Regions from separate parts of the Streptomyces sp. NPDC051136 genome, predicted to be linked through region 1. Evidence: riboswitches for the same ligand, from Rfam matches in the RefSeq annotation. Region 1 holds a riboswitch; each other region holds the start of a gene.

Region 1 (3,264 bases):
GGTCGAGCACCGGGCATCCGTAGCGGTCGGCGATGGCGCGGACGTGTCCGTTGTAAGTGGCGATCTTGCCGCGCAGATGCTTGAGGACGGGCACCCCGCGGGTGTCGAACCCGGTGGTCACCAGGACGCGGCCGGCCGCGGCGGTCAGCGCGGCCACCGCCAGTTCGAACCGTTCGGCGACCTCGTCGGGGTCGGTGCCGGGCCGGATGATGTCGTTGCCGCCCGCCGCGAACGAGACCAGGTCCGGCGCGAGGGCCACGACCCGCGGGACCTGTTCGGCCACGATCTGGTCGAGGAGCCTGCCGCGCACGGCGAGGTTCGTGTACGTGAAGCCGCCCTCGGGGCGCCGGTCCGCGAGCAGTACGGCGAGTCGGTCGGCCCAGCCGACGAACGCCCCGTCGGGACCGGGGTCGCCGACGCCTTCGGTGAAGCTGTCCCCCACCGCCACGTACGACCCGATCACTGCTCTGCTGTCACTCTTCGAATCGTCTGCCACGTCGGCCCATGATTCACCTTGGAATGTGACCTACGCGACCGTAGGGCGGGGTTGACGGGCGGTGAGAAAGGCCACGCCTAAAGTGTTCGTCAATTCCGGAATACGCCGAAGGCCGGACCCGGGGATCGGGGTCCGGCCTTCGGGGCGCGAGGCCGCGCGGAAGCGGGTCGTCAGACGGAGACGCCGTGCGAGCGCAGGAACGCGATCGGGTCGATGTCCGAGCCGTAGTCCGGCGTGGTGCGGATCTCGAAGTGCAGGTGCGGGCCGGTCACGTTGCCGGTGGCACCCGAGAGGCCGACCTGCTGACCCGCCGTCACCGACTGGCCGGCGGAGACGGAGAGCGAGGAGAGGTGGGCGTACTGGGCGTAGTGGCCGTCGGCGAGCTGGATGACGACCTGGTTGCCGTACGCGCCGCCCCAGCCGGCCGAGACGACGGTGCCCGCGCCGACGGCCTTGAGGGAGGTGCCGGTGGGGACGACGAAGTCGGTGCCGGTGTGGTAGCCGCTGGACCACATGCTGCCGGACTGGTGGTACGGCGTGCCGACGGTGCCGCCCGCGACCGGGGAGGTGTAACCGCTGGTGGTGGCCGCGGACTGGGTGCCGGTGCCGGCGGACTCGGACGACTCGGAGGAGTCCGAGGAGGAGGTCTTCTCGGCGTCCGTCGACTTCTGGGCCGGCTTCTCGGCGGGCTTGTGCGAGGGCGCCGAGGACTTGGCGGCCTGGCCGCCGATGGACAGTTCGAGGCCCGGGTGGATCAGCGACGGGTCGGCGCCGACGGCCTCGCGGTTGTCCGCGTACAGCTTCTTCCAGCCGCCGTCGACGTCCTGCTCGTCGGCGATCTTCGACAGGTAGTCACCGCTCTTCACGGTGTACGTGCGGGCATCCGCGTTCTTCTCGGAGCCGCTCGCGGCGGTCTTCTTCGCCGACGTCGCCACGGACTGCACGGCCTGCTCGGAGACCGAGTGCGCCGGAGCGGCGTTGGCGGCGGCGGCGCCCATCAGCGGGAGCGCGAGCGCGGCGCCACCGGATCCGGCGATGGCGATGGTGCGGGTCAGGCGCATGGCCCTGGTACGGCGGTGCTTACCCTTCGCGGGCATGGCGAATTCCTCTCCGGCGCCTGCGAGGTGAGCTGTCGGGTGCGGGCTGGAGATGCCCGGCCGCGTCGAAACGCGGCTTTACCCCAAGCCGTTCCGGGAACCGGAACAGGCAGTTCTACCTGTGGGTCCCCCGCTCCTGCCGGGTACGGGTGGTCGATGAGTGCGGGCTCCGGTCGGCGGCAGGATTAGGCGTCCGTCCGGATCGGTGGTGAACGTAAGGGACCGGGACACGCACGGACAAGCGTGGGATTCCTTGGACGGGTGTTCCGATTGATCCTTTACGGGAACAAGCGGTAACCCTGCGTCGATTTCCGCCACCCCGCCTTTCCTGAAAGTCCTTGAGAACCAACTGAATTACGTGAACATGACGGACAACGCACCGTCACGGATATGACGCTGCTCACGCGCCCCTTTTCCAGCCTTCGCCATTTCAGGGCCAGTTGTCATCAATCCACCAATTCGGACAGATAACTCTTATCCGCCCGCAACAGCCCGCACCGAACGGCTTTCCCGTACGGGTGATGCCGTATCGTCGAGGTGCCCGTCGGCGAGCAGCGGCGGCGGCGCCGAGTGGGAGGAGCCCCCCGTGACGCAGCAGGTCCCGTCGACCGAACCCGAGCTGACCGGAGTGCGCAACTTCCGGGACCTGGGCGGACTGCCGACCGTGGACGGCCGGCGGGTGCGACAGGGCGTGCTGTTCCGCAGCGGCCACCTCGCGCACGCCACCGGGGAGGACACCGCCTTCCTGGCCACGCTGGGCCTGCACACGATCTTCGACTTCCGCAACGCGGCCGACCTGAAGCTCGAAGGGGCGGACGTCGAGCTGCCGGGCGTGCGCAACGTGAACCTGCCGCTGAGCGATCCGGCCGACGGCGCCGAGTTCTGGAAGATGGTCCGTGACGGAGACCTCGACCAGCTGCGCGAGCTGCTCGCCGACGACAAGGCGGCGAACCGGATGATCCACTCCTACCGCACGATGGTGACGGAGCGCACGGAGGAGCACTCCCGGGTCCTGCACGCACTCGCCGAGGACAGCGTCCCCGTACTGATGCACTGCGCGGCGGGCAAGGACCGGGCGGGTCTGTCGATCGCGGTCACCCTGCTCGCCCTGGGCGTCGAGCGCGACGCAGTCGTCGAGGACTACCTGAAGTCGAACGCCGCGCACCGCCGCTACAAGGTGCGCCGCAGCGGCTCCGCCGCCTCCGCCTACTCCCCCGAGGTCATGGAGCTGCTCAGCCCTCTGTTCGACGCGCGCGCCGAGTACCTGGCGGCGGCCCTGGAGACGATCGAGGAGACCTGGGGCGACGTCGACGCCTACCTGGAGCGGGGGCTGCGGGTCACGGCCGGGACCCGGGAGCGGCTGCGCGAGCGGATGGTGGACTGAGCCACCCGCCGGCGCACGACGTCACCTGGCGCCCACCTCGAACAGTAGGTAGAGGAAGCCGCCGAAGACGTGCCCGAGGGCGATGTAGACGAGCAGCCGCACCCACAGGGCGCGCGGGAACTTGTCCTCCATGGTGCTCATGGCGTCTCTCCAGGGGTCGGGCCGAGGCACAGGGCGGCCGTCGGGCTCTGCAGCAGGGTGTGGACGAAGAGCAGCTCGACCCCGTCGGGGTCCCGGGCCGCGATCCGGTGCGGGGTCATGGAGTCGAAGTGGGCACTGTCCCCCGC
Region 2 (3,264 bases), on a different contig from region 1:
CGGCGACCTCGTCCAGGGCGGCCAGCACCCGGCGCCCGCGCTCGCTCTCCAGGTGCTTCGCCGCACCGCCGGCCCGCGGGCTGTCCACGGCCGTGCCGGGCCGGTACTTGCCGGTGAGGAACCCGGACGCGAGGGCGTAGTACGGCACGGCGGCGAGACCGGCCCGCTCGGCGAGGTCGCTCAGCTCGCCCTCGTAGGTGTCGCGGGAGACGAGGTTGTAGTGCGGCTGGAGGGCGACGTACCGGGCGAGGCCCTCGCGGTCGGAAAACTCCAGGGACTCCGCGAGCCGCTCGGCGGAGATGTTGGAGGCGGCGATGTGCCGCACCTTGCCCGCCTTCACCAGGCCGTCGAGGGCGCCGATGATCTCTTCGACCGGCACCTCGGGCTTGTCGAAGTGGGTGTAGTAGAGGTCGATGCGGTCGGTGCCCAGACGGCGCAGCGAGGCGTCGGCCGCCGCCTTGATGTTCGCGGCGGACAGGCCCGGGTACTCGGGGTGCTGGCTGACCTTGGTGGCGAGGACGACGTCGTCACGGTTGCCGCGGGCCGCGAGCCACTTGCCGAGGACGGTCTCGGACTCGCCGCCGCTGTTGCCGTCGACCCCGGCGGAGTAGGAGTCGGCGGTGTCGACGAAGTTGCCGCCGGCCGCCGTGTAGGCGTCCAGGACGGCGAAGGACCGGTCCTGGTCGGCGGTCCAGCCGAAGACGTTGCCGCCGAGGGCCAGCGGGAAGACCTCGAGGTCGGAGGAGCCGAGCTTGCGCAGAGAAGTCATGTAGGGAGTCAACGACCGTACCGGAGCAGGTCATTCCGCGAGGCCCGCAAAAACCCCGCAAAACCACCGCGAACCGGCAGCCCTGACGTCGGGGGGATTCCGTCAGGACCGCCGGGGGCCGGTGGTGCGGGTGGGTCAGCGGAGCGGGTCAGGGAGTGAGGCCCTTGCCCAGCAGCCAGGCCATCGGGTCGATGCCCGAGCCGTCGGCCGTGTGCACCTCGAGGTGCAGGTGGGCGCCGGTGACGTTGCCGGTGGCGCCGACGCGGCCGATGACGTCGCCGGTGGCGACCTTCTGGCCGACGCTGACGTTGATGGACGACTGGTGCGCGTACCAGAGTTCGGTGCCGTCGTCGAGGGTGAGCACGGTCTTGTAGCCGTACGAGCCGTCCCAGCCGGCCGACGTGATCGTGCCGCTGTGGACCGCCTTGAGCAGGGTGCCCGTGGGGGCGGCGAAGTCGAGGCCGGTGTGGTGGCCCGAGGCCCACAGGGAGCCGGCCTGGTTGAAGGTCGAGGAGATCGTGTACGAGGAGGTCGGCAGCGTGTACTGCTTGGCCAGCTTCGCGAGCCGCTCGGCCTCGGCCTTCTTCGCGGCCTCCTCCTCCGCCTTCTTCTTGGCGGCGGCGGCCTTGGCCTCGGCCTTCTTCTCCGCCTCGGCGGCGGCCTCCTGGGCCTTCTTCTCGGCCGCTGCCTGCGCCTCGGCGGCGGCCTTGGACTCGACCTGGGCCTGCTGCTGCTCGGCCTGCGCCATGATCCGGGCCCGCAGCGACTCACCGGCGCCGGCGGCGGAGGTGCCCTCGCCGGTGTCCGCGGCGGCGGTGACGCCGATGCCGCTGAGCGGGGTGGCGGAACCCTCGGGCTCCGGCTCCTCGTCGCCGCCGGGCATGAGCGAGCCGACGTTCGGCAGGTCGGGCATGGAGATGGACACCGGCGGCTTGCCGGTCTGCGCGCTGGCCATGCCGCCCGCGCCGACGGCGGCTATGACACCGACGCCGAGGACGGTGGAGCTGCGGGCGAGTCCGCCGCGCTGCTTGGCGACGCGGTGCCGGCCGCGCACGGGGCGGATGGACTCCTCGGTGGGATTCCACTCCTCCCAGGGGCCCTCTTCGGCGCGGTGGGCGTCGTAGCCGAACGTGTCGGTGCCGTGCCCGCTGGGCACGAACGGGGCCTCGGGGGCAGGCCGGTTGGACGCCACGTGGGCGTACTCCTTTCCTTCCTTTCGCCTACCGGGTTAGCTGACGGGTTCGGAGCAGGAAGGTCTCCTACGGGTGTGCGCCGACCGTGATTCCACGGCGGCATACGCCCGATTCACCCCAATGTGGTGGTTCCCCGGTTCCCTTGCGGGATTCGGCGCGTGCGCACGGAGCCGCCTTCTGTGACGGCTGGGACGACCGCGCTGCGTTATCGAACGTTAATAGACCCGAGCCTCCGATTCCAAGCCGTTCCTCTTGATCGTTAACGAGAACGGCCGGGACTTACCCCTCAGGGCCGGTGAAATCTGGGCGAGTTGACCCGGCGTCGGTATTCCCCTTCACGCCACTTTCTTCTGACGGTGCGTCAACCGTTATGCGCAGGGAGGTCGCCCCGTCACGGCTCGTGACAATGATCATGATCGCCCCGCCGGGGCCGCCGTACGGCGAGCAGCGCCATGTCGTCCGCCATGCCGCCCCCGGAGTGCCGGCGCACGTCCTCGGCCAGGGTGTCCAGCAGTGTCATCGGATGTCTGAAGACGCGGCCGGACAACCGCGCCTGCGGATCGTAGAACTCGCCCTTCGCGTCCCGGGCTTCGGTCAGCCCGTCGGTGTAGAGCAGCAGGGTGGCGCCACCGGGGAAGGCGACCTCGTCCGCCCGGTCGGGCCACACGCCCAGCTCGCCCATGCCGAGCGGCAGCGCCGACTCACGGGCGGGCAGCGCCCCCAGCGTCCCGTCCGCGTAGAGCAGCAGGGGCGGCGGGTGACCGCGGTTGACGATGCGGACGGTCCCGGCGCCGTGCGGGAGTTCGGCGAGCACGGCGGTGGTGAAGCCCTCGAAGGCGTCCAGTCCCTCCCGCCGGGTGCCCTCGCGCGCCAGCGCCCGCTCCAGCCGCTGCGCCACCGCCTCCAGCGTGGCCTCCTGCTCGGCGGCCTCCCGGAAGGCACCGATCACCACGGCGACGGCGGCGACCGCGCCCATGCCCTTGCCGCGTACGTCGCCGACGATGAGCCGGACGCCGCGGGCGCTGTCCTGCACCGCGTACAGGTCGCCGCCGATGAAGGCGTCGGCCTGCGCGGCCTGGTAGCAGACCGCGATCTCGAAACCCGCGATCCGCTCGGCGGGTTCGGGCAGCACGGCGCGCTGGGCGGCCTCGGCGATCTCGCGCACGGAGACGAGGCGCTCGTCGCTGCGGCGGACCAGACCGTTCACGAGGACGGCGAGCACGGCGACCGTCGCGATGGTGATCAGCTCGGTGAGGGAGTCGACGTAGTGGGCGACGCCCTTGCCGAGCTGCAGCCCGATGA
Region 3 (3,264 bases), on a different contig from region 1:
GAGCCTCGAGGTGCCCGCCTCGCGCCTCGCCAAGGCCCTCGGTCTGCTCGCCGACGCCCTCAGGGCGCCCGCCTTCGCCGACGGCGAGGTCGAACGGCTGGTGCGCAACCGGCTCGACGAGATCCCGCACGAGCTGGCCAACCCCGCCCGCCGCGCCGCCAAGGAGCTCTCCAAGGAGCTGTTCCCGGCCGACTCGCGCATGTCGCGGCCGCGTCAGGGCACCGAGGAGACCGTCGCCGCCATCGACTCGGCGGCCGTACGCGCCTTCTACGAGCGGCACGTCCGCCCGGCGACGGCCACCGCCGTGGTCGTCGGCGACCTCACCGGCGTGGACCTCGACGCGCTGCTCGGCGACACCCTGGGCACCTGGACCGGTTCGGCCGCCGAGCCGCGCCCCGTGCCCCCGGTGACCGCCGACGACCGCGGCCGGGTGGTCATCGTCGACCGTCCCGGCGCCGTCCAGACGCAGCTGCTGATCGGCCGTACCGGCGCCGACCGGCACGACCGTGTGTGGCCCGCGCAGGTGCTCGGCACCTACTGCCTCGGCGGCACCCTCACCTCCCGTCTGGACCGCGTCCTGCGCGAGGAGAAGGGCTACACCTACGGCGTCCGGGCGTTCGGCCAGGTCCTGCGTTCCGCGCCGGACGGCACGGGCGCCTCGATGCTCGCCATCAGCGGATCCGTCGACACGCCCAACACCGGCCCGGCCCTGGAGGACCTGTGGACGGTGCTGCGCAAGCTCGCCGCGGAGGGGCTCACCGACGCCGAGCGCGACGTGGCCGTGCAGAACCTCGTCGGCGTGGCGCCGCTGAAGTACGAGACGGCGGCGGCCGTGGCGAGCACCCTGGCCGACCAGGTGGAGCAGCACCTGTCCGACGACTTCCAGGCAACGCTCTACCGTCAACTCGCCGCCACGGGCACCGTGGAGGCCACGGCGGCGGTCGTGAACGCCTTCCCGGTGGACCGCCTCGTGACGGTCCTCGTCGGCGACGCGGCGCAGATCAAGGAGCCCGTCGAGGCCCTCGGCATCGGTGAAGTCACCGTGGTGGCGGCCGAGTAGCGGCACACGCGTGCGGCGGCCCTGGTGACCGGAGTGTCACCAGGGCCGCCGTTTGTCCGGATTGGGGGAGTGATCACCGTCTGCCCTGTGGCGTGCACTACAAAATCCCTGTTGCGTTTGAGAATTGAACACAGCCGCGTTTAGCGTCGTCCGGGCTGTTCGTCAGGCAGTGCGCCGCACCCGCGGCACCGGACAGTCATCGCCGAGTCCCCGTACGGCGCGAGCCAGGGGAGCCGGGGACCCATCGCAGTCCCTGGGGTGAATCGGACGCCCGCGCCCACGGCGAGGGGGTCCGTAGGAGACCTTCCTGCTCCGAACCCGTCAGCTAACCCGGTAGGCGAGAGGGAAGGAAAGGACAAGCCTCTACATGGCGTTCACGCGCGCCACCGGGAAGCACCGCCGTCCTGGACGGGTGCACCGCACCACCGCCCGCGCCGCGGGAGTCGCGGCCCTCGCCACCACCGGTGTCGTCGGCACCCTCGCCGCTCCGGCGCTCGCCGCGGAGCCCGCGGTGGAGCAGAGCGGCATCACCCCGGTCGTCACCATCGGCGGTTCCGTGGCCGACGAGATCGACGCCCAGGCCGTCGCCCAGCGGCAGGCGGCCGTGGACGCCGCCGCCCGCGAGGCGGCCCAGGAGGCGGCCCGCGAGCGGGCGGCCGAGGCGGCCAAGGAAGCCCGCGAGGCCAAGGAGCGTGCCGCGCGCGAGGCGGAGCGCAAGCGCCTCAACACCTTCGTCGCGCCGATCACCGCCTCCTACGTCTCCACCGCCTACCAGGCCGGCAGTTCCCTGTGGTCCTCCGGCAGTCACACCGGCATCGACTTCCACGCCTCCAGCGGCACCTCCGTGCACGCGGTCGGCGTCGGCACCGTCGTCGAGGCCGGCTGGGGCGGCGCCTACGGCAACCAGGTCGTGATCAAGATGCACGACGGCACGTACACGCAGTACGGGCACCTGTCGTCGATCGGCGTCTCGGTCGGCCAGTCGGTCGACGCCGGTCAGCAGATCGGCCTCTCCGGTGCCACCGGCAACGTCACCGGGCCCCATCTGCACTTCGAGGCCCGTACGAGCCCCGAGTACGGCTCGGACATGGACCCCGTCGCCTATCTCCGTTCCCACGGCGTGAACGTCTGACAGCGGCACCCTCCCGAAAGCCCCGGCTTCCCGAGCCGGGGCTTTTCGCATTTAATAACGCTTGATTGGCCGGTGGTTGCGCAACGCGCGTCAATCGTCGACGCTTCACGGGGGTCAAAGGGGAGGTCGGTCATGCGTATTCCGGCGCATTCGGTGTGCACGGCGATCCGGGACGACATCGTCTCCGGCGTACACGGCCGCGGGAGCCGGCTCACCGAGGAACTCCTCGCCGGCCGTTACGGAGTCTCCCGGGTGCCCGTCCGCGAGGCGCTGCGCACGCTGGAGGCCGAGGGCTTCGTGGTGACCAGGCGGCACGCGGGCGCGTGCGTCGCGGAACCGACCGAGCGGGAGGCCGCCGACCTGCTGGAGGCGCGCGCGCTCCTGGAGCCGCTCGGCGCTTCCCGGGCCGCCCGGCGGCGCACCGAGGCCCACCTCAAGGTGCTGCGCGGCCTGGTCAGGTTGGGGCAGGAACGGGCCAGGCAGGGCACCGGCGACGACCTGCGCTCCCTGGGCGGCTGGTTCCACGAGACTCTCTCCCGGGCGGCCGGCAGCCCTTCTCTGACGGCGCTGCTCACCCAGCTCCGCCACAAGATCGCCTGGATGTACGTCGTGGAGGCCCCCGCCGGGCCGGTGGAGTACTGGGCGGAGCACGGCGCGATCGCCGACGCGGTGGCCCGGGGCGACGGCGAACGCGCGCGGGCGCTCATGACCCTGCACGTCGAGCGGTCGGCGTCCGCGCACCGCCTGCGCTTCGCCTCAGGCGACGGACGGACGGGACCGGTGAGGAATGTGCAACATTCCGTAAACACGGCGATCTCGCGGCGGTAACACGGGTGCCTTACACAAAAGGGTGGCTGATTTTCGGCCGTGCTTTTCCCGCTGCCTCGTAAATGTGTGGCGGGCGTGAATATCTGTCCGGTCCGGGTCGGCCGACAAAAGACGAAAGGCCCGGCCGGTGTCCGGCGAGCCTTTCGGTGCTGCTGTTCGTACTGCCGTACTGCCGTACTGCCGTACTGCCGTACTGCCGTACTGCCGTACTGCCGTACTGCCGTACTGCCGTACTGCCGTACTG

Evidence for each region. Region 1 has a riboswitch for cyclic di-AMP ahead of ACIBCJ_RS00630 (LysM peptidoglycan-binding domain-containing M23 family metallopeptidase). Riboswitches for the same ligand answer to the same signal wherever they lie in the genome.
Region 2: another riboswitch for cyclic di-AMP. It lies ahead of ACIBCJ_RS35480 (M23 family metallopeptidase); the one in region 1 lies ahead of ACIBCJ_RS00630 (LysM peptidoglycan-binding domain-containing M23 family metallopeptidase).
Region 3: another riboswitch for cyclic di-AMP. It lies ahead of ACIBCJ_RS24480 (M23 family metallopeptidase); the one in region 1 lies ahead of ACIBCJ_RS00630 (LysM peptidoglycan-binding domain-containing M23 family metallopeptidase).

Annotation. Positions count from the first base shown of each region.
Region 1 covers NZ_JBITFE010000001.1:154,387-157,650, reverse strand. Annotated here, with positions in the region: gene ACIBCJ_RS00635 (SGNH/GDSL hydrolase family protein) at 1-463, opposite strand, end outside; gene ACIBCJ_RS00630 (LysM peptidoglycan-binding domain-containing M23 family metallopeptidase) at 667-1,593, opposite strand; cyclic di-AMP (ydaO/yuaA leader) riboswitch at 1,598-1,755, opposite strand; gene ACIBCJ_RS00625 (tyrosine-protein phosphatase) at 2,180-2,977, shown strand; gene ACIBCJ_RS00620 (DUF6126 family protein) at 2,999-3,118, opposite strand; gene ACIBCJ_RS00615 (XRE family transcriptional regulator) at 3,115-3,264, opposite strand, start outside.
Region 2 covers NZ_JBITFE010000018.1:27,516-30,779, reverse strand. Annotated here, with positions in the region: gene ACIBCJ_RS35485 (aldo/keto reductase) at 1-769, opposite strand, end outside; gene ACIBCJ_RS35480 (M23 family metallopeptidase) at 918-1,961, opposite strand; cyclic di-AMP (ydaO/yuaA leader) riboswitch at 1,973-2,129, opposite strand; gene ACIBCJ_RS35475 (PP2C family protein-serine/threonine phosphatase) at 2,354-3,264, opposite strand, start outside.
Region 3 covers NZ_JBITFE010000008.1:354,748-358,011, reverse strand. Annotated here, with positions in the region: gene ACIBCJ_RS24485 (pitrilysin family protein) at 1-1,060, shown strand, start outside; cyclic di-AMP (ydaO/yuaA leader) riboswitch at 1,251-1,415, shown strand; gene ACIBCJ_RS24480 (M23 family metallopeptidase) at 1,428-2,192, shown strand; gene ACIBCJ_RS24475 (GntR family transcriptional regulator) at 2,325-3,020, shown strand.